DNA from 3 places in the Brachymonas sp. KE5 genome. Region 3 is predicted to be linked to each of the others. Evidence: predicted binding sites of a transcription regulator. Region 3 holds the regulator's gene; each other region holds the start of a gene.
What was found. Region 3 encodes FNR, which switches genes on or off when oxygen is low (the NO sensors DNR and NnrR bind a similar motif). Its sites were predicted from a motif close to TTGATNNNNATCAA; they were not measured.
Positions count from the first base shown of each region.

Region 1: the regulator FNR is predicted to act here: its motif matches at 4,302-4,315, upstream of cobA (uroporphyrinogen-III C-methyltransferase).
Region 2: the regulator FNR is predicted to act here: its motif matches at 4,031-4,044, upstream of ACX36O_RS05700 (nitrite reductase).

Region 1 is NZ_CM173463.1:1,177,153-1,183,428, reverse strand. It holds gene nirJ (heme d1 biosynthesis radical SAM protein NirJ) at 1-537, shown strand, start outside; gene ACX36O_RS05670 (cytochrome D1 domain-containing protein) at 660-2,198, shown strand; gene ACX36O_RS05665 (Crp/Fnr family transcriptional regulator) at 2,237-2,941, shown strand; gene ACX36O_RS05660 (sulfurtransferase TusA family protein) at 3,014-3,274, shown strand; gene cobA (uroporphyrinogen-III C-methyltransferase) at 3,409-4,236, opposite strand; gene ACX36O_RS05650 (c-type cytochrome) at 4,383-4,808, shown strand; gene ACX36O_RS05645 (cbb3-type cytochrome c oxidase subunit I) at 4,852-6,276, shown strand, end outside.
Region 2 is NZ_CM173463.1:1,185,937-1,192,212, forward strand. It holds gene ahbB (siroheme decarboxylase subunit beta) at 1-423, opposite strand, end outside; gene ACX36O_RS05690 (cytochrome D1 domain-containing protein) at 433-1,641, opposite strand; gene ACX36O_RS05695 (c-type cytochrome) at 1,661-1,969, opposite strand; gene ACX36O_RS05700 (nitrite reductase) at 2,132-3,964, opposite strand; gene ACX36O_RS05705 (c-type cytochrome) at 4,154-4,465, opposite strand; gene ACX36O_RS05710 (cytochrome D1 domain-containing protein) at 4,550-6,276, opposite strand, start outside.
Region 3 is NZ_CM173463.1:645,461-651,736, reverse strand. It holds gene ACX36O_RS03040 (sulfite exporter TauE/SafE family protein) at 1-533, shown strand, start outside; gene ACX36O_RS03035 (sulfite exporter TauE/SafE family protein) at 537-1,223, opposite strand; gene hemN (oxygen-independent coproporphyrinogen III oxidase) at 1,317-2,714, opposite strand; gene fnr (fumarate/nitrate reduction transcriptional regulator Fnr) at 2,938-3,666, shown strand; gene ACX36O_RS03020 (nitrogen fixation protein FixH) at 3,769-4,056, opposite strand; gene ccoG (cytochrome c oxidase accessory protein CcoG) at 4,074-5,543, opposite strand; gene ccoP (cytochrome-c oxidase, cbb3-type subunit III) at 5,691-6,276, opposite strand, start outside.

The sequences.
Region 1 (6,276 bases), 530 kb from region 3:
TTCGTGACCGGCAACAACGATGCCGATGGTGTTTATCTGCTGCAATGGGCACGCAAGCATTTTCCCGAAAAGGAAGAAAAGATTGCCCAACTCGAGCAGAAACTCTACAGCTGGGGCGGCAACAGCAGCGGCGTGAACGTGGCCAACATCGACAACCGCGGCTATGTGCACCCCGACACCATGTGGTGGAAGATCCGCCTCGGCAACGTGAAGGAGCGCAGCTTCGGCGACATCTGGCAGGACACCAGCCACCCGCTCATGGCGGGCCTCAAGCAGGCGCCGCGCCCGGTCACCGGCCGCTGCGCCAGCTGCCAGTACCTCACGCTGTGCAACGGCAACACCCGCGTGCGCGCCTGGGAACTGACGGGCGACTACTGGGCCGCCGACCCGGCCTGCTACCTGAGCGATGCCGAACTGGGCATTGCGCCCGGCAGCTATTCCGAAGAAGAACACCGTCTGGCCCGCCGCCTGCGCAGCATTCCGATCCAGCCGCTTTCCCTCGACGAACAGGAGGTCGCACCATGCGCCCAGGCATGATTTCCCGCAGGGCCACCCCCCTCGCACGCACCCTTGCCACCATCATGGTGGGGCTGGGCAGCCTTGCCGGCCTGACGTTCACCGTTTGCGCCCAGGCTGCGCCTGGCAGCGGCAACACCCAGATGCTGGAATGGATGCAGCGCTCGCACCAGCCGGCCGCCATCCCCGACGCCCGTCTCGCCACCCTTTACCGCCAGCAATGCGCCAGCTGCCACGGCAGCGAGCGGCTGGGCGCCATGGGCCCCGCCCTGCTGCCCGAGAATCTGGAGCGCATCAAGCCCGCCGAAGTACTGCGCGTGATCCGCGAAGGCCGCCCCGCCACGCAGATGGCAGGATACGCCGGAAAACTCAGCGAACCCGAAATCCAGGGCCTGGCGCGCTGGGTCCAGCAGCCCCCCGCCAAGCCGGTCGGCTGGACCGCGGCCGAAATGCGCGCCTCGCACCGCGAGTTCGTCAAGCCCGACTACTCCGACAAGGTCAAGCCCGCCTTCAAGGTCAATGATCCGCACAACCTGTTCGTGGTGGTGGAAGCCGGCGACCACCATGTCAGCGTGATCGACGGCGACACCTTCACCCCCATCACGCGCTTCCAATCGCATTTCGCGCTGCACGGCGGCCCGAAATTCACGCCGGATGGCCGCTTCGTCTACTTCGCCAGCCGCGACGGCTGGGTCAGCCAGTACGACCTGTACACGCTGAAGAAGGTGGCGGAAATTCGCGTCGGCATCAACACGCGCAACGTGGCGGTCTCCTCCGACGGCAAGTGGGTGCTGGCCGGCAACACCCTGCCGCAGAATCTGGTACTGCTGGACGCACGCGGCCTCAAGCCGGTGCGCACCTACCCGGTGAAGGACCGCGAAGGCAAGTCTTCTCGCGTCTCCGCCGTGTATGACGCCGCCCCCCGCAACAGCTTCGTCGTCGCCCTCAAGGACGCCCCCGAACTCTGGAGCATCTCCTACGACCCCAAGGCCGAGCCCTTCTACTCCGGCTTCGTGCACGATTACAAGATGAAGGAAGGCATCCCCACCAAGGGCTTCCTCAATCCGCGCGTCACGCCGCTGCAGATGGTGCTGGACGACTTCTACTTCGACCCCGACTACAAGTACGTCATGGGTGCCTCGCGCGACGGCAAGGCGCAGGTCATCTCGCTGGTCTCGCGTGGCAAGGTCGCCGAGCTGCCGTTGCGCGGCATGCCGCACCTGGGCTCGGGCATCACCTTCAAGGCCAACGGCCGCCTCTACATGGCCTCCACCAACCTGAACACGCCCACGGTCACCGTGATCGACATGCAGAGCTGGAAAGTGGCCAAGGAGATCCCCATCCCCGGCCCCGGCTTCTTCCTGCGCAGCCATGAAGACACCCCCTACGCCTGGGTCGATTCCATGATGTCGCCGACGGCGAAAGACACCATCTCCATCATCGACAAGCGCACGCTGGAAGTCGTGCGCCAGCTCAGGCTGCGCCCCGGCAAGACCAACGCCCACGTCGAATTCACGCGCGACGGCCGCTACGCGCTGGTCAGCATCATGGAAAATCCCGGAGAACTGGTCATTGTCGACGCAAAGACCTTCCGCGAGGTCAAGGCATTGCCCATGTCCAAGCCGATTGGCAAATACAATGTCTACAACAAGGTCACGCGATCGGAGGGCACCAGCCACTGATTGGCGGCCAGTCCCAACCCCCCTGTCAGATCCGAGGCATGAGAAAAGAAGTCGACGTCCGCAAGCTGGTTCGCTACCAACCCCTGTTCCAGGAGCTGAACGACGCCCAGATCGAGTCCCTCATGCCCGGCATCCGGGAAATCCGCATCGAAAAAGGCCGCGACCTGTTCCACCGCGACGACCCCTGCGACGGGCTCTGGCTGGTGGTCTATGGCCGCGTCAAGCTCTTCATCACCTCGCCGCAGGGCAACGAGAAGGTCATCGAGATCGTGCAGACCGGCCAGAGCTTCGGCGAAGCCGTCATGTTCCTGCGTCGCCCCTATCCGGTCAGCGCCCATGTGCTCGAAGACAGCATGCTGCTGCACGTGAGCGAGAGCGTGATTTCCGACGCCATCGAAACCGACAAGTCCTTCGCGCGCCACCTGCTGGCCGGCCTGTCCATGCGCCTGCACACCTTCGTGCAGGACGTGGAGCGCTACTCCATGGAAAACCCGCTGCAGCGCGTTGCGGGCTATCTGGTACAACTGAGCGAGACGCCGGAAGCAGAGGCTTTCACCGTCAGCCTGCCCGTCAACAAGAACCTGATCGCTTCGCGCCTGAGCCTGGCACCCGAGACCTTCTCGCGCGTGCTCAACCAGCTCACCACGGCCGGCTTCATCCAGGTCGACGGCAAGGACATCACCGTCAGCAACCCCTCGGGCATGCTGCTGTTCGCACAAACCTCTGCCAAGACCAAATCCTGACCCCTGCCGGATGTCCGGCAGGTCCGGGCCATCCAGCCCACCAGCCAATAACAACATTCCCCGGGAGCCTCCATGACTGACAGCCACGCATCCGAACCGGTCAAGCCGATCGACCTGCGCAAGTTGCCGCCGCCAGAACCCATGCTGGTCATCATGGACGCCATTGCCGACCCCGTGCCCGCCTGCGGCTACTGGGCCTTCCTGCTGCCGCGCTTTCCGCAGCCGCTGGTGTCCATGCTGGCCGATCGCGGGCTGGATTATCGCGTCGAGCCCGAGGAGAATTACGACGGCGTGCTGATGCGCATCGCGCCAGAATTTCCCGAGGAAGACTGACGGGGCGCGCACGCGTGTCCAACATAAAGCGGCGCCACTGTTCCGCCTGCCGATTGCCGCCAGCCGAGTGACCGTGTGCTGCGCTGGGCGGTCATCCGCCCGAACACTCCGAGCAGGGCAAGCAAGCTGGCTGCTCAGGCCATTTCCGGCATGCCCCGCTTCGCCTGCTCGATCAGCGGGTAGAGATCCCCATGCAGCGTCACCACGCTGCCGATGATCAGCAGCACCGGCGACTCCAGTCCTGAGCCTGCCAGCGTCTGCGCCAGCGCACCCAGCGTGGTCGTCACCACGCGCTGCTGCGGCGTGGTGGCACTGGCCACAGCCGCCACCGGCGTTTCGGCAGCGTGGCCGTGCGCCATCAGCTCGGCCGCAATGCGCGGCGCCTCGCCCAAACCCATGTACACCACCAGCGTGGACGCCGGGTTGAGGTGGCGCACCCATTCCAGATCATCACAGTCCTTCTTGCGGTGTCCCGTCACGAAACTCACCATCTGCGCATGATCGCGGTGCGTGAGCGGAATGCCGGTGCTGGATGCCGCCCCCATGGCCGCCGTCACACCCGGCACCACCTCGCAGGGAATGCCCTCGCTGGCCAGTTCCTGCATCTCCTCGCCGCCGCGGCCGAACATGAACGGATCGCCGCCCTTGAGGCGAACCACCCGCAAGCCCTTACGCGCCTTGTTGACAATCATGCGGTTTGTCTCTTCCTGTGGCAACATATGCCTGTTTGCACGCTTGCCTACGCAAATGCATTCGCACCGTTCGGGAATCAAGTCGAGGATCTCTTGCGAAACCAGCAGATCGTAAAGCACCACGTCTGCCTCGCGCAGCCGCCGTAGCGCCCGCAGCGTCAGGAGCTCCGGGTCGCCCGGGCCTGCTCCTACCAGGCTGACCAGCGGCCCCGATTCGGGCCGCGAAGCACCGGTGGTCTCCACTGTGCATGCATTCTTGGTGTTCTTCATGAATAACCATCCTTGTACTGCCGATTTCGAGGCTCCAGTGTACAAACGGACCGGCCGGTTTTTGATTGATTGGGGTCAATGCCTCCGGAGCCGCGTGAAACTTACATTACATCGTGTTGCAAAGGCACTTACAGAAAGGATGTGGCATGGCAGCTAGCTTCACCAAGTCGACGGCCCGTAATATCTTTTACGGCGGATCGACGTTCTTCTTCCTGCTCTTTCTGGCACTCACATTCCAGACCGAGCGGAGCTTCCCCCAGTACGACAACCGCGCCGCCATTACCGACCAGGTGGTGCGCGGCAAGAAGATCTGGGAAACCAACAACTGCATCGGCTGTCACACCATGCTGGGTGAAGGCGCGTACTTCGCGCCCGAACTCGGCAACGTGTACCCGCGCCGTGGTCCCGAGTTCATCAAGGCCTGGATGAAATCCCAGCCGAGCAAGGTTCCCGGCCGCCGCCAGATGCCCAACTTCCACCTGACCGACGCCCAGCTCGACGATCTGGTGGCATTCCTGAAATACAGCTCCGAAATCAAGACCCACAACTGGCCGCCCAACAAGGAAGGCTGACCCCCGGTCCGGAACTATTCTTTAAACGATTGAGGAGAAAAGCATGACAAGCGTAACCTTGCCTGTGGATGCCGAAAGACTGGCACCCGTGGCGCCGGCCGACGTGGCTCCCAGCCCGGCCAAAGTTAAGTACGCCTCACAGGCGGTCGCCAAGCCGTATTTCATCGCCGCCATCGGCCTGTTCGTCGGCCAGATCATCTTCGGCCTGATCATGGGCGCGCAGTACATCTGGGGCGACTTCTTGTTCCCGGCGATTCCGTTCAACATCGCCCGCATGGTGCACACCAACCTGCTGATCGTGTGGCTGCTGTTCGGCTTCATGGGCGCAGGCTACTACCTGATTCCCGAAGAGTGCGAACGCGAGTTGCACAGCCCGAAACTGGCGCTTGCGCTGTTCTGGATCTTCCTGGTTGCCGGTGCGCTGACCATCGTCGGCTACCTGATGGTGCCCTACTCCACGCTGGCCGAGATGACCGGCAACGACCTGCTGGCCACCATGGGGCGCGAGTTCCTGGAGCAGCCGCTGATCACCAAGATCGGCATCGTGGTCGTGGCCCTGGGCTTCCTGTACAACCTGTCCATGACCATGGCCAAGGGTCGCAAGACCACCATCAGCCTGGTGATGATGATCGGTCTGTGGGGCCTGGCCATCTTCTTCCTGTTCGCGTTCTACAACCCGCACAACCTCGCCCGTGACAAGTTCTACTGGTGGTGGGTGGTGCACCTGTGGGTGGAAGGCGTGTGGGAACTGATCATGGGCGCCATGCTGGCCTTCGTGCTGGTGAAGGTGACCGGCGTCGACCGCGAAGTGATCGAAAAATGGCTGTACCTGATCATCGCCATGACGCTGATCTCCGGCATCATCGGTACCGGCCACCACTACTTCTGGATTGGTACGCCCGGCTTCTGGCTGGTGTGGGGTTCCGTGTTCTCCGCCCTGGAGCCGATCCCCTTCTTCATGCTGACGATCTTCGCCTTCAACGTGGTCAACAAGCGCCGCCGCGAGCACCCCAACAAGGCCGCCGTGCTGTGGGCTCTGGGCTGCGCCGTGATGGGCTTCCTGGGCGCCGGCGTGTGGGGCTTCCTGCACACCCTGTCCTTCGTCAACTACTGGACGCACGGTACGCAGATCACTGCCAGCCACGGCCACATGGCCTTCTACGGTGCCTACGCCATGGTCGTGATGTGCATGATCTCCTACACCATGCCCATCATCAACGGCCGCGAAGCCAACAGCAACCGGTCGCAGATCTGGGAAATGTGGGGCTTCTGGCTGATGACCGTCTCCATGGTGTTCATCACCCTGTTCCTGACGGGCGCCGGCATCGTGCAGGTCTGGCTGCAGCGCTATAGCGACACGCCGCTGAACTTCATGATGACGCAGGACAAGATCGTGATCTTCTACTACCTGCGCCTGATTGCCGGCTTCACCTTCCTGGCTGGCCTGGGTGCCTATGTCTGGAGCTTC
Region 2 (6,276 bases), 540 kb from region 3:
TTCGGCTTCCAGCGGCAGGTCGAGCACGGTCTGGCCCAGTGCCTGGCCGATTTCTGCGAGCACGCGCTGCAGCCCGGTGCGGTCCAGCGCCGCTACTACGAACCACAGGTTATAGTGGTGCTCGCGCAGGTAGTTGTGGTTGACTTCCGGGTAGCGGTTGATAAGCGCGGCGGCTGCTTCGATCTGGCCGGGCGGCACAGTCACCGCTGCCAGCGTGCTGGCGCCGACGGTGTTGGGAGCAAAAATGCCGCCAACCCGGCTCAGCAGCTTCTGGTCCAGCGCCTGTTGCAGCAAGGCGAGCAGCGCCGCTTCATCCAGACCATGCGCAGCAGCCATGCGCGCAAAAGGCCTGGATTCGAGCGGAAAATCCCGTTGCCAGGCATCCAGCAAGGGCATGTGCGGCGAGGCCGTGGGGTACTGCATGGCGGAAATTTACATACCCATGCGACTGGCGCGCCAGGTGAAGAAAATCCCGGACGGGCTTTCTGCCGGCAGCACCTTGCGCGTGGCATAGCTTTGCGTGTCGATCACCACCACCTTGTTCTCGTCGCGGCTGGAAACCCAGATCTCGTCGCCCTTGGGCGAGAACTCCATGTGCAGGATGGCCTTGCCCGGCTTGAGCGTCTGCACCACCTGCATGCTGGGCACGTCGATCACCTGCAGCGTGTCGTTGTGCGGGAAGGCGAAGTTGACCCACACCTTGCGACCGGAAGGTTCGGCCATCACGAACACCGGCTGGCCGTACACCGGCACGGCGGTCACCTGGTTCCAGCTGCGGTTGTCCGCCACCAGTACCTGCTTGTGGCCGATGGCCGGCAGGAAGGCGTAGTCGCCCGAGATGGCCCAGCCGCGCAGGTGCGGCATCTTGTAGACGGGCTGTTTTTCGCGGCCCTTGCCGTAATCGGGCAGGATGCGGCGCACCTGCAGGTCCCTGGCCCAGGTATCGAGCATGGCCAAGCCATCCTCGCCGTACAGGCCGGCAATGTAATAGCGGCCGTTGGAGCTGCCCAGGCCGTCATATGGCTGCTTGCCGACGTTGGGAAATTTGGTGATCTTGGGCTGGCGCGGGTTGCTGGCGTCGATCATCCAGATTTCGCCGGCCTCGAACAGGCTGTAGGCAAAGCGCTGGCCGGGCAGGTCGGCCAGGCCGACCACCTTGGAGTGCTTGCCGTCGGGGCCTACGGCGGGGATGTCGGCCAGCAGTTCCAGCGTGTCGGCATCGAACAGCTTGACGCCGCCGGGCTCGTAGTTCTGGGCGGCGAGGATGCGGCCGTCGGTCGATACCGCACCGCCGATGCTGTTGCCGGCCTGGATCACGCGCTTGACCAGCTTGTGCGTGAGCATGTCGACCTTGCTCAGGCCGCCATCGCGGCCGAATACATAGGCGTAGCGCGTGTCGCGCGAGAACACGACGGAGGCGTGCGACAGGTCACCCAGGCCCTTGACGCGGGCGAGGCTGGTGTCCTGGCTGTTTTCGACGATCTGCACACTGCCGGTGGCACGCTCGATGACGACGCCGAGGTCGCCAGTGCCACGCACGGCGCCGCCGCTGGTGGCGCAGCCGGCCAGCGCCAGAGCGGTCACCAGGGCGGAGAGGGCGCCCGGCAGGCGGCGCAGGGTGTTGCTGGAGAAGTTGGTCATGGTGTGCTCCCTGAATGTCTTACGGATGCTTTCCGGCCTGCAGCAGCTCCACCATCCAGCGGGCTTCCTGCTCGTTCATGAACGGATGCCAGGGTGGCATGGCGGTGCCGGGGCGGCCACCCATGATGGTGGCGACCAGGCTGTCCACCGGCTTGCCGCGCAGGGCCTCGGCAGTGAGCGGGGTGCCCAGGCCGCCCTGCATTGTCATTCCATGGCAGGCGCCGCAATCCTGCTTGAGCAGGTGCAGCAGTTCACGCTGGCGGGCTTCGGTGGGAACGGGGGCAGATTCCTGCGCTTGGGCCAGGCTGGCCAGGCAGGCGCCACACATCACGAGGATTCTTATCAACTGCAACATCTCGCGTCACCATGGGGTTGGGTTGAGGTCAAGTATAGGAGGGAGCCGGCCATGCTTTCTTGATTGCCGGCAACCCTGAAAAAAGGCCGGACGGTTGCCCGCCCGGCCTGTGCTCCTTTCAGGAAAGGGCGTGGATCAGTACACGTCGTGCTGGGTGTTGTAGACGTTGAACTTGCCGGTCGGCGTGATCAGGCGCTTGTCCTTGATCACGGTCTTGCAGGCGCGGGTCTTGTCGTCCACCACCACAATGGCGGATTCCTTGTCCTTGGCGCTCCAGACGGAGAACCAGATCTCGTCACCGGCCTTGTTGTACTCGGGCTGTACCACGCGCTTGGCACCGTCGTCGCCGATCTTGGCGCAGGCCGCGATGTCGATCACCTGTGGCTTGTCGTCCAGCTTGTTGATGTCATACACGACCACGCTCTGGCTGATCTTGGCATCCGGGTGGAGCGGGGTGTCGATCCACAGGTTCTTGGACTTGGGATGGGTCTTGATGAACAGCGAGCCGCCGCCCTGGCCCTTGATGGTCTGCACCACTTTCCAGGCGTTGGCCTTGTTCTTGACCGGATCCGTACCGATCAGGCTGATGCTCTCGTCACCCAGGTGGGACGTTGCCCACACCGGACCGAACTTGGGATGCTTGAAGTTGGCGCCACGGCCCGGGTGCGGGGTCTTGCCCACATCGACCAGAGCGGCCAGCTTGTCTTCCTTGGTGTCGACCACGGCGATCTTGTTGGAGGCGTTGGCTGCCGTCATGAAGTAGCGGCCGGTGCTGTCGAAGCCACCGTCGTGCAGGAACTTGGCAGAATCCAGCACCGTCATCTTCAGGTTGGCCAGGTCGGAGTAGTCGACCATGTAGATCTTGCCGGTTTCCTTGGCGTTGACCAGGAATTCGGGGCGGTAGTGGCTGGCCACGATGGCAGCGACGCGCGGTTCGGGGTGGTACTCGTTGTCTACCGTCATGCCACGGGTGGAAACCACCTTGCGCGGCTTGAGCGTATCGCCGTCCATGATCACGAATTGCGGCGGCCAGTAGGTGCCCGCAATTGCCAGCTTGTCTTCAAAGCCCTTGAACTTGGAGGTTTCCACCGAGCGGGCCTCCAGACCGACCTTGACTTCGGCCACGTTGTCCGGCTTCTCCATCCACAGGTCGATCAGGTTCAGGCGTGCGTCGCGGCCGATCACGTACAGGTAGCGGCCGGACTTGGACATGCGGGAGATGTGCACCGCGTAGCCGGTCTTGACGATGTTGATGATCTGCTTGGTGTCACCATCGATCAGCGCCACTTCGCCGCTGTCACGCAGGGTGACGGAGAAGATGTTGTCGATGTTGAAATTGTTCATCTTCTTGGTCGGACGCTTGTCGACCGGAATGTACTCCTTGCGGGAGCTCTCGATGTCGGCCAGCGAGAATTCCGGCGGGGTGGGCGGTTCCTGCTGGATGTAGCGGGCCATCAGGTCCACGTCTTGGGCGGACATTTCGCCGCTGGTCTGCCAGTTGGGCATGCCGGCAGGGCTGCCGTAGGCAATGAAGGTCTTCAGGTACTCGGTGCCGCGCTCCAGCGTGATGTCGGTGGTGAGCGGCTTGCCGGTGGCGCCCTTGCGCAGCACGCCGTGGCAACCGGCACAGCGCTGGAAGTAGATTTCCTTGCCGCGCTCGAATTCGGCCTGCGTCATCTGCGGGGCCTTGGGGTTGACGTTCTGGTGCAGGGCTGCTGCGCCTACCGGCGAGGAGCCGGCGTTGGCATAGGTGGCGGCAGTGCTGTCGCCGTGGCTGGCTGCATCGGCCTTGGCAGCGGCGTTTTCAGCCGTGGCGGCTGGAGCCTGTGCACTGGCCGCAGCCGCAGCAGAAGCGGTAGAGGCAGGAGCGGCCGTGGGGGCTGCGTCCTGTTTGTTGTTGCATCCGGCTACGGAGAGGCCGACGACTGCCAGGGCGGCAGCAAGGTACTTCAGCTGGAACGGGCTCATATAAAGACTCCAGGTTGTTGGCGAGGGGTTCGGTAAGAATCATCGCCTTGGCGTGGGGTTATTGCATTGACTGCCGTCAATCGGTTGAATGATGCATCAAAACGTTTGTTTTTGCTACCAATTTGCGCGTTCAGGAAATAAAAAAAGCCGACGCGTAGGCGTCGGCTGATAAAGCGCGTAAGAGCAGTCTTACAGGGAGAGAACCCACTTGGCCAGGGCGGCGGCTTCTGCATCCGTCACGTTGTTGGGGGGCATCGGCACGTTGCCCCATGCACCCACGCCGCCTTTCTTGATCTTGCCGGCCAGGGTGGCTTCTGCGCCCTTGCCCTTGTATTTGGCAGACACATCCTTGTAGGACGGGCCTACCATTTTCTTGTCCACTGCGTGGCAGGCCATGCAGTTCTTGGACTTGGCCAAGGCTTCGCTGGCCTGCACGTTGCTGGCGATGCCGAACAGCAGGCCGACGGCGACGAGCGCGGGAGTAATAAGACGCTTGCTCATGATGGTTCACTCCAGTTGAAAAACCTTTTTCGGTTCAGGCCCATTGTGGCGGGGCCTGAATCGCGGCTCATTGATTGCAGTCAATCAGTACACGTCGTGCTGGGTGTTGTAGACGTTGAACTTGCCGGTCGGCGTGATCAGGCGCTTGTCCTTGATCACGGTCTTGCAGGCGCGGGTCTTGTCGTCGACCACGACAATGGCGGACTCCTTGTTCTTGGCACTCCAGACGGAGAACCAGACTTCGTCGCCGGCCTTGTTGTATTCGGGCTGTACCACGCGCTTGGCGCCGTCATCGCCCAGCTTGGCACAGGCTGCGATGTCCACGATCTGCGGCTTGCCGTCCAGCTTGTTGATGTCATACACGGCCACGCTCTGGCTGATCTTGGCATCGGGGTTCAGGGCCGTATCCACCCACAGGTTCTTCGACTTGGGATGGGTCTTGATGAACAGCGAGCCGCCGCCCTGGCCCTTGATGGTCTGCACCACTTTCCAGGCGTTGGCCTTGTGCTTGACCGGATCGGTACCGATCAGGCTGATGCTTTCGTCGCCCAGGTGGGAAGTCGCCCACACGGGACCGAACTTGGGATGGGTGAAGTTGGCGCCACGGCCCGGGTGCGGGGTCTTGCCCACATCAACCAGAGCGGCCAGCTTGTCTTCCTTGGTGTCGACCACGGCGATCTTGTTGGAAGCGTTGGCAGCCGTCAGGAAGTAGCGACCAGTGCTGTCGAAGCCGCCATCGTGCAGGAACTTGGCCGCGTCGAGCGTGGTGCTCTTGAGGTTGTTCAGGTCGGTGTAGTCGACCATGTAGATCTTGCCGGTTTCCTTGGCGTTGACCAGGAATTCGGGGCGGTAGTGGCTGGCCACGATGGCAGCAACGCGCGGCTCGGGGTGGTACTCGTTGTCCACCGTCATGCCGCGGGTCGAGACGATTTTGCGCGGCTTGAGCGTATCGCCGTCCATGATCACGAACTGCGGCGGCCAGTAGGTGCCGGCCACGGCGATTTTGTCCTCGTAACCCTTGAACTTGGACGTTTCCACCGAGCGGGCTTCCAGGCCGACCTTGATCTCGGCGACGTTGTCCGGTTTCTCCATCCACAGGTCGATCAGGTTGATACGCGCATCGCGGCCGATCACATACAGGTAGCGGCCGGATTTGGACAGGCGGGAGATGTGCACCGCGTAGCCGGTTTTGACGATGTTGATGATCTGCTTGGTATCGCCATCGATCAGTGCCACTTCGCCGCTGTCACGCAGGGTGACGGAGAAGATATTGTCGATGTTGTATTTGTTCATCTTCCTGCTGGGACGTTTGGACACGGGGATGTATTCCTTGCGTGTCTTTTCCATGTCGGCCAGCGAGAATTCCGGCGGCGTGGGAGGCGTTTGCTGGATGTAGCGCGCCATAAGGTCGACGTCGGCCGCGGTCATCTCGCCGCTGGTCTGCCAGTTGGGCATGCCGGCCGGGCTGCCGTAGGCGATGAAGGTCTTCAGGTATTCGCTGCCGCGCTCCAGCGTGATGTCGGGCGTCAGCGCCTTGCCGGTGGCGCCCTTGCGCAGCACGCCGTGGCAGCCGGCACAGCGCTGGAAGTAAATCTCCTTGGCGCGCTCGAACTCGGTCTTGGACATGGGCGGCGCCTTGGGATTGACGTCCTGGTGCATGTCGGCCTTGCCTACGGGGGAGCTGCCCGCGTTCTCGTAGGTCGCCTGGACTGCCGTGGTATGGCTCTGGCCATCCGACTTGGCAGTGGCGCTGGTCTGGGCCTGTGCGCCGACGGCAAATCCTGCCAGAATCAGGCTGGCGCTCAGCAATT
Region 3 (6,276 bases):
TCGTCAGCATCGGCGTGTTCGCCCTGCTCAAGGGTGCCTGGCTGTCCGTGGTGTTCGGCGTGCTGGTGATCCTGGCGGCGCTGCAGATGTTCCTGGATCGCAAGCCCAAGCCCACGCGCCAGATGCCCGGCCGTGGCGGCCAGATGGCGGCCGGCAGCGTGATCGGCTTCCTGTCCGGCCTGCTCGGCGCCGGCGGCGGCTTCCTGAGCGTTCCCTTCATGACCTGGTGCAACGTCGCCATCCACAACGCCGTGGCCACCAGCGCCGCCCTGGGCTTTCCGATCGCGGTGTTCAACGTGATCGGCTACGTGCTGGGCGGCTGGAGCGTGGCGGGCCGGCCGGAATGGTCGGTTGGCTACGTCTGGCTGCCAGCCCTGGCCGTGATCGCCAGCTGCAGCGTGCTGATGGCCCCGCTGGGCGCACGCACCGCGCACGCCCTGCCGGTCAAGACCCTCAAGCGCATCTTCGCCGGCATCCTGATGCTGCTGGCGGTCAGCATGCTGATCAAGGGTATCCGCCTGCTGGGCGCGTAAACCTCAGGGCGTGGTGCACCACGGCGCCTGATCATGCATCAGGCCCATCCACAGCGCCACGCCGGCGCTGATGGCCAGCGCTAGGCCAGCCAGGCGAATGCCCCATTCGCCATCGCCCAGCTTGCGCATGCGCAGCAGCAGCCACGGGCCCGCCATCAGCGACACGCTGGTGCCCAGCACGAACAAGGCCATCACGGCTGCCCCCTGCCATACCACGCCGGTCAGGGCCGCCACCATCAGTGCCGAATACAGCAGGCCACAGGGCAGGAAGGCCCACAGCATGCCCACCAGCACCGGCCCGAAAGAACCGCCGCGCTGCTGCAGGCGCTTGATGCGCTCCCACACCTTGCGCGCCGAGCGATCCAGCCAGGCCGGCTGCCGCCCCTGGAACATCAGCAACACCCCGAGCACCAGCGCGGCGACGTGGATCGTGCTCCACACCGGCCGCAGCGCGGCACTCTGCACCGTCAGCCAGCCCAGGCCCTGCATGGTGGCCGCGGCCAGCGCGCCCAGGCCGGCATAGCCCAGCACCCGCCCCACCTGGAACAGCCCCATGGCCGTATTCTGCTGCGCCGGCCGTTCACCGGCCGTGACGCCGATCCCCGCGCATGCCGCGCCGCACATGGCAATGCAGTGCGGGCCGCCCGCCAGGCCCATCAGCAGGGCCGTGACGATCAATGATGCTTCCATACTTCTCTTTCATGCAAAACGGCCGGCACGGTATGCACCGGTGCCGGCCTTGCCATGGCAGTCCCTCTCACCCTGCCGGGTGTCTGCCACCGATCAGATGATTTTAGAGAATTTCACGCGGGTGCGGTCCGCCTGCAGGTACTTGTCGAACACCATGGCCACGCCACGCACGAAATACCAGCCCTGCTCGGTGACGGTGATGCCGTTCTCGGTGATGCGCACCATGCCTTCCTCTTCCTTCTGCCCGAGCATCTCCAGCTCGCGCGCGAAGTAATCCTTGAAGTCGATCAGCCAGGCCAGGTTGATCGACTCGTAGTCGATCTCGCCCTGGCACATGATGGCCATGATGACGGCGCGGCGGATCAAGTCGTCTCGCGTCAGCGCCAGGCCACGCACCACCGGGAAATGGCCGCGCTCGACCGCGTCGTAGTAGTCTTCCAGCGTCTTGGCGTTCTGGCTGTAGGTGGCGCCGATGCGGCCGATGGCCGAAACGCCCAGGCCGATCAGGTCGCAGTCCGGCTGCGTGCTGTAGCCCTGGAAGTTGCGGTGCAGGCGGCCTTGGCGCTTGGCAATGGCCAGTGCATCATCGGGCAGCGCAAAGTGGTCCATGCCCACGTACACGTAGCCGGCATCGCCAAAGGCCTTGAGCGATTGCGACAGCATCTCGATCTTTTCGCCACCGCTGGGCAGCGTGTAGGCATCGATGCGGCGTTGTGCCTTGAACCGCTCGGGCAGATGCGCGTAGGCATACAGCGCAATACGGTCCGGCCGCAACTCGTTCACCTGCTTCAGCGTGCGTGCAAACGAGGCCGCGGTCTGCTGCGGCAGGCCGTAGATCAGGTCGACGTTGACCGACTTGAAGCCGATGCGGCGCGATGCCTCCACCAGCGCAAACACCTGCTCGGCCGGCTGGATGCGGTGCACCGCCTTCTGCACGTCCGGGTCGAAGTCCTGCACGCCGAAGCTCAGGCGGTTGAAGCCCAGGTCGAACAGGTTCTGCAGGCGTTTTTCATCCACCGTGCGCGGGTCCACTTCCACCGAGTATTCGCCGCCCTCTGCCAGTTCAAAGGCCCCCCGGATCATGCCCATCAGCTGACTCAGTTCCGCATCGTCCAGGAAGGTGGGCGTGCCGCCACCGAAGTGCAGCTGCGACACCACCTGCCCGCGCCCCAGATGCGCGACATGCAGGTCAATCTCGCGCTGCAGATAACGCAGGTACTCGGTGCCGCGCTCGCGGTGCTTGGTGATGATCTTGTTGCAGGCGCAGTAGTAGCACAGCGACTGGCAGAACGGCACGTGCACATAGATCGACAGCGGCAGCACATGGCCCGGCCGGGAATTGTGCCGCTGCTCCAGCGCAGCGATGTAGTCGCTCTCGCCAAAGGCCTCGACAAAACGGTCAGCCGTGGGATAGGAGGTGTAGCGCGGGCCAGCAATGTCGTAGCGGGCCAGCAATTCTGGGGTGAGGATGATCTGTTCGGTACTGCTCATGGTCTCGGGCATTCTAAGTGAGCAAGCGCCAGCATAACCCCTTGCTGCACAAAAGCCTGAACGGTTGCGGGCGCTGCCATGCTGTCATTGCGGGTATCTACTTTGCCAGCGAAATGCCCCTGCAGCCATTGATATGTATCAACCCCTCTTTTCCGCCATGCGATAATCGGCACTTTCCATGACAAGGATCAAGTGCGCAATGGCGCGCGCCCCGGATAGCTGCATGTCTCCTTCGCTCCCCAAGTCTTACAAAGTGGCCTGCTCGAACTGCAATCTGCGCGAGCTGTGCATGCCCATGGGTCTGAGCGAGGCAGAACTGCGCTATATCGACAACATGGTCGGTGCCCGGCGCAGGATTCCGCGTGGCGAACCGCTGTTCACGCACGGTGACCCGTTCAAGGCACTCTACGCCATCCGCACCGGCTTTTTCAAGACCACGGTCACTGCGCAGGACGGCCGCGACCAGGTCACCGGCTTCCAGATGGCCGGCGAGATCGTCGGGCTGGACGGCATCGTGCACGACCGCCACACCTGCGATGCGATCGCGCTGGAAGACTCCGAAGTCTGCGTCATGCCCTATGACGAACTCGAGGCGCTTTCCCGCGAAGTGACGGTGCTGCAGAACCACGTGCACAAGATCATGAGCCGCGAGATCGTGCGCGACCAGAGCATGATGCTGCTGCTCGGCAGCATGCGCGCCGAGGAACGCCTGGCCGCCTTCCTGCTCAATCTGGTGCAGCGCCTGCATGCGCGCGGCTTTTCGCAATCGGAACTGGTGCTGCGCATGACGCGCGAGGAAATCGGCAGCTACCTTGGCCTCAAGCTGGAAACGGTGAGCCGCACCTTCTCCAGGTTTGCCGAACAGGGCATCGTGGAGGTGCGCCAACGCCACGTGCGCATTCTGGATACGGCAGCGCTGCAGCAGCTGGTCAGCCAGCACCACCCCGAATAGCCCGGCAGCACTGCACGAGCAAGCACCAGTTGGGCGAAACCCGCCTCTCATTAACAAAAGAAATGCCGGCACACAGCCGGCATTCTTCAGGAGAGCTTCCGGTCAGTGCGACGCCGGAACGCCGCCCGTGGCGGCATGATTGCGCGCCCGGTTGGCAGGGGTGAATTGCGCCCCCTGGTTGGACAGGCCGGGCGTTTCCACCTCCCGGCTCTCGATCAGCACCTCATTGGGCGAATGCGCGATGAAGTACCAGGTGATCAGGCTGGCGATGATGACGGCCACCGGGCCGCCCACCACCATCCATACGATCGGATACGTCCACCACGACCGGCCCTCTTCGGGGTGAGGGACCTGACCACGGGACGAAGCATCCGGGTTGCTGGTTTGCATGCGTGACTCCTGGCTCATCATTTCGGTACCAGGAAGGCGGCCTTTTCGGTCACCATGGCATCGCTGCCGGTTTCACGGATATCCAGGTAGATCGGGTGCGAACCCGGCTCCATGGAACCCACGGGAATGCGCACGGCGACCACGTGCTGCTCGACCTGGGCCGGGCCGATGGTCATGTCTGCCCCTTCGGCAATGGTGGCGCCGGGCAGTCCGTTCACGCGGATCTCGTAGTTCTGCTCGCTCTCGGTGGTGTTCATCACGCGCACCAGGTACACGTTCTCGATCTTGCCGCCGTCGACGATGCGCGACATCACGCCACGGTCGCGGATGATGTCCACCCGCATCGGCTTGCGCATGCTCAGGCTGGTCACCAGCGCAGCCGCAATCAGCACCAGGATGCCCGTGTAGACCAGGATACGGGGACGCTTGATCCGGTTCCAGATCTCGCTCTTGCCCCAGTTGTTCTTCATCGCGTTCTCGGTGGAGTACTTGATCAGGCCACGCGGGTAGCCGACCTTGTCCATCACCTCGTCGCAGGCATCCACACAGGCGCCGCAGCCGATGCATTCGTACTGCAAACCCTTGCGGATGTCGATGCCGGTCGGGCAGACCTGCACGCACATGGAACAGTCGATACAGTCGCCGAGCGCAATCGTGCTGCGATCGACCTTCTTGGAGCGCGGACCGCGCGGCTCGCCACGGTTCTCGTCATAGGTCACGATCAGCGTGTCGGGGTCGAACATGGCGCTCTGGAAGCGAGCGTACGGGCACATGTACTTGCAGACCTGCTCGCGCATGAAGCCGGCGTTGCCGTAGGTAGCGAAACCGTAGAAGAAGATCCAGAAGGTTTCCCAGTTGCCCAGGTTCCAGTGCGCGAAGTTGCCGATCAGTTCGCGGATGGGCGAGAAATAGCCGACGAAGGTCAGGCCCGTCCAGACCGCAATCGCCAGCCAGATCAGGTGCTTGCCGCCACGCTTGAGGATCTTCTCGCCCGTCCAGCCGCTCTTGTCCAGGCGCATGCGGGCACTGCGGTCGCCTTCCATTTTGGCCTCGACCCAGAGGAAGATCTCGGTGTAAACCGTCTGCGGGCAGGTGTAGCCGCACCACAGGCGCCCTGCCACCGCCGTGAACAGGAACAGCGACAGTGCGGAGATGACCAGAATGCCCGTCAGGTAGATGAAGTCCTGCGGGTACAGCACCAGGCCGAAGATATAGAACTTGCGCGCACCCAGGTCGAACAGCACGGCCTGGCGCTCGCCCCAGTTCAGCCAGGGCAGACCATAGAACACGATCTGTGTGAGCCAGACGAAAATCCAGCGCCAGTTGGTGAAACGACCGGAAATCGAACGCGGATGGATCGCCTTGGATGCCGCAAAAAGCGAACCGCCGGTAGCGGCCGACATCAAGGTGTCCTTCTCGATCGGGATGACCTTTTTTTCCGGTGCCGGTTCAGGCGTTTGCTTTTTCTCGGGGACTTCGTTGGACATAGTGTGTGTTCCAGACTGCCTTACTTACATGAACCCGAATATGATAAGACGATCGGGCGTCGCCATATGAAAAAACCGCCATGACCTTTGATCGAAGTCATGGCGGTGCATTATCCCGTGCACAGGTTTTCCTGTGCACATTGTCGGTTACTTGTTGGAAAGGCTCCACACATAGGCCGACACCAGGCGGATCTGCTCGGGCTTGAGCTTGGTGTGCCACTCGGGCATCACGTTGATCTTGCCATTCGTGATCTGGTTCACGATGTTGGCTTCGCTCGGAACGCCCATCAGCCAGACCGAGTCGGTCAGGTTGGGCGCGCCCAGCGCCGTGTTGCCCTTGCCATCTGCGCCGTGGCAGGCCGCACAGGCCATGAATTTGCCCTTGCCGACAGAGGCTTCAGCCGAGTCGTGCGGCAGGCCGGACAGGCTCATCACGTAGTGGGCCACCGCCTTGGCATCGGCGGGCGTGCCACCGATGGCCTGGATCTGGGGCGGCATGTTGCCGTTGCGACCCTTGGTGATGGTTTCCATGATCTGCTCGGGCTTGCCGCCCCACAGCCAGTCGTTGTCGCTCAGGTCGGGGAAGCCGGTGCCACCCTTGGCGCTGGAGCCATGGCACTGCGCGCAGTTGTTCAGGAACAGGCGCTGGCCCATGCCGTTGGCGTCCTTGTCCTTGGCGATCTCCTCGATCGGCATGGCGGCGTACTTGGCGAACAGCGGTGCCACCTGGGCA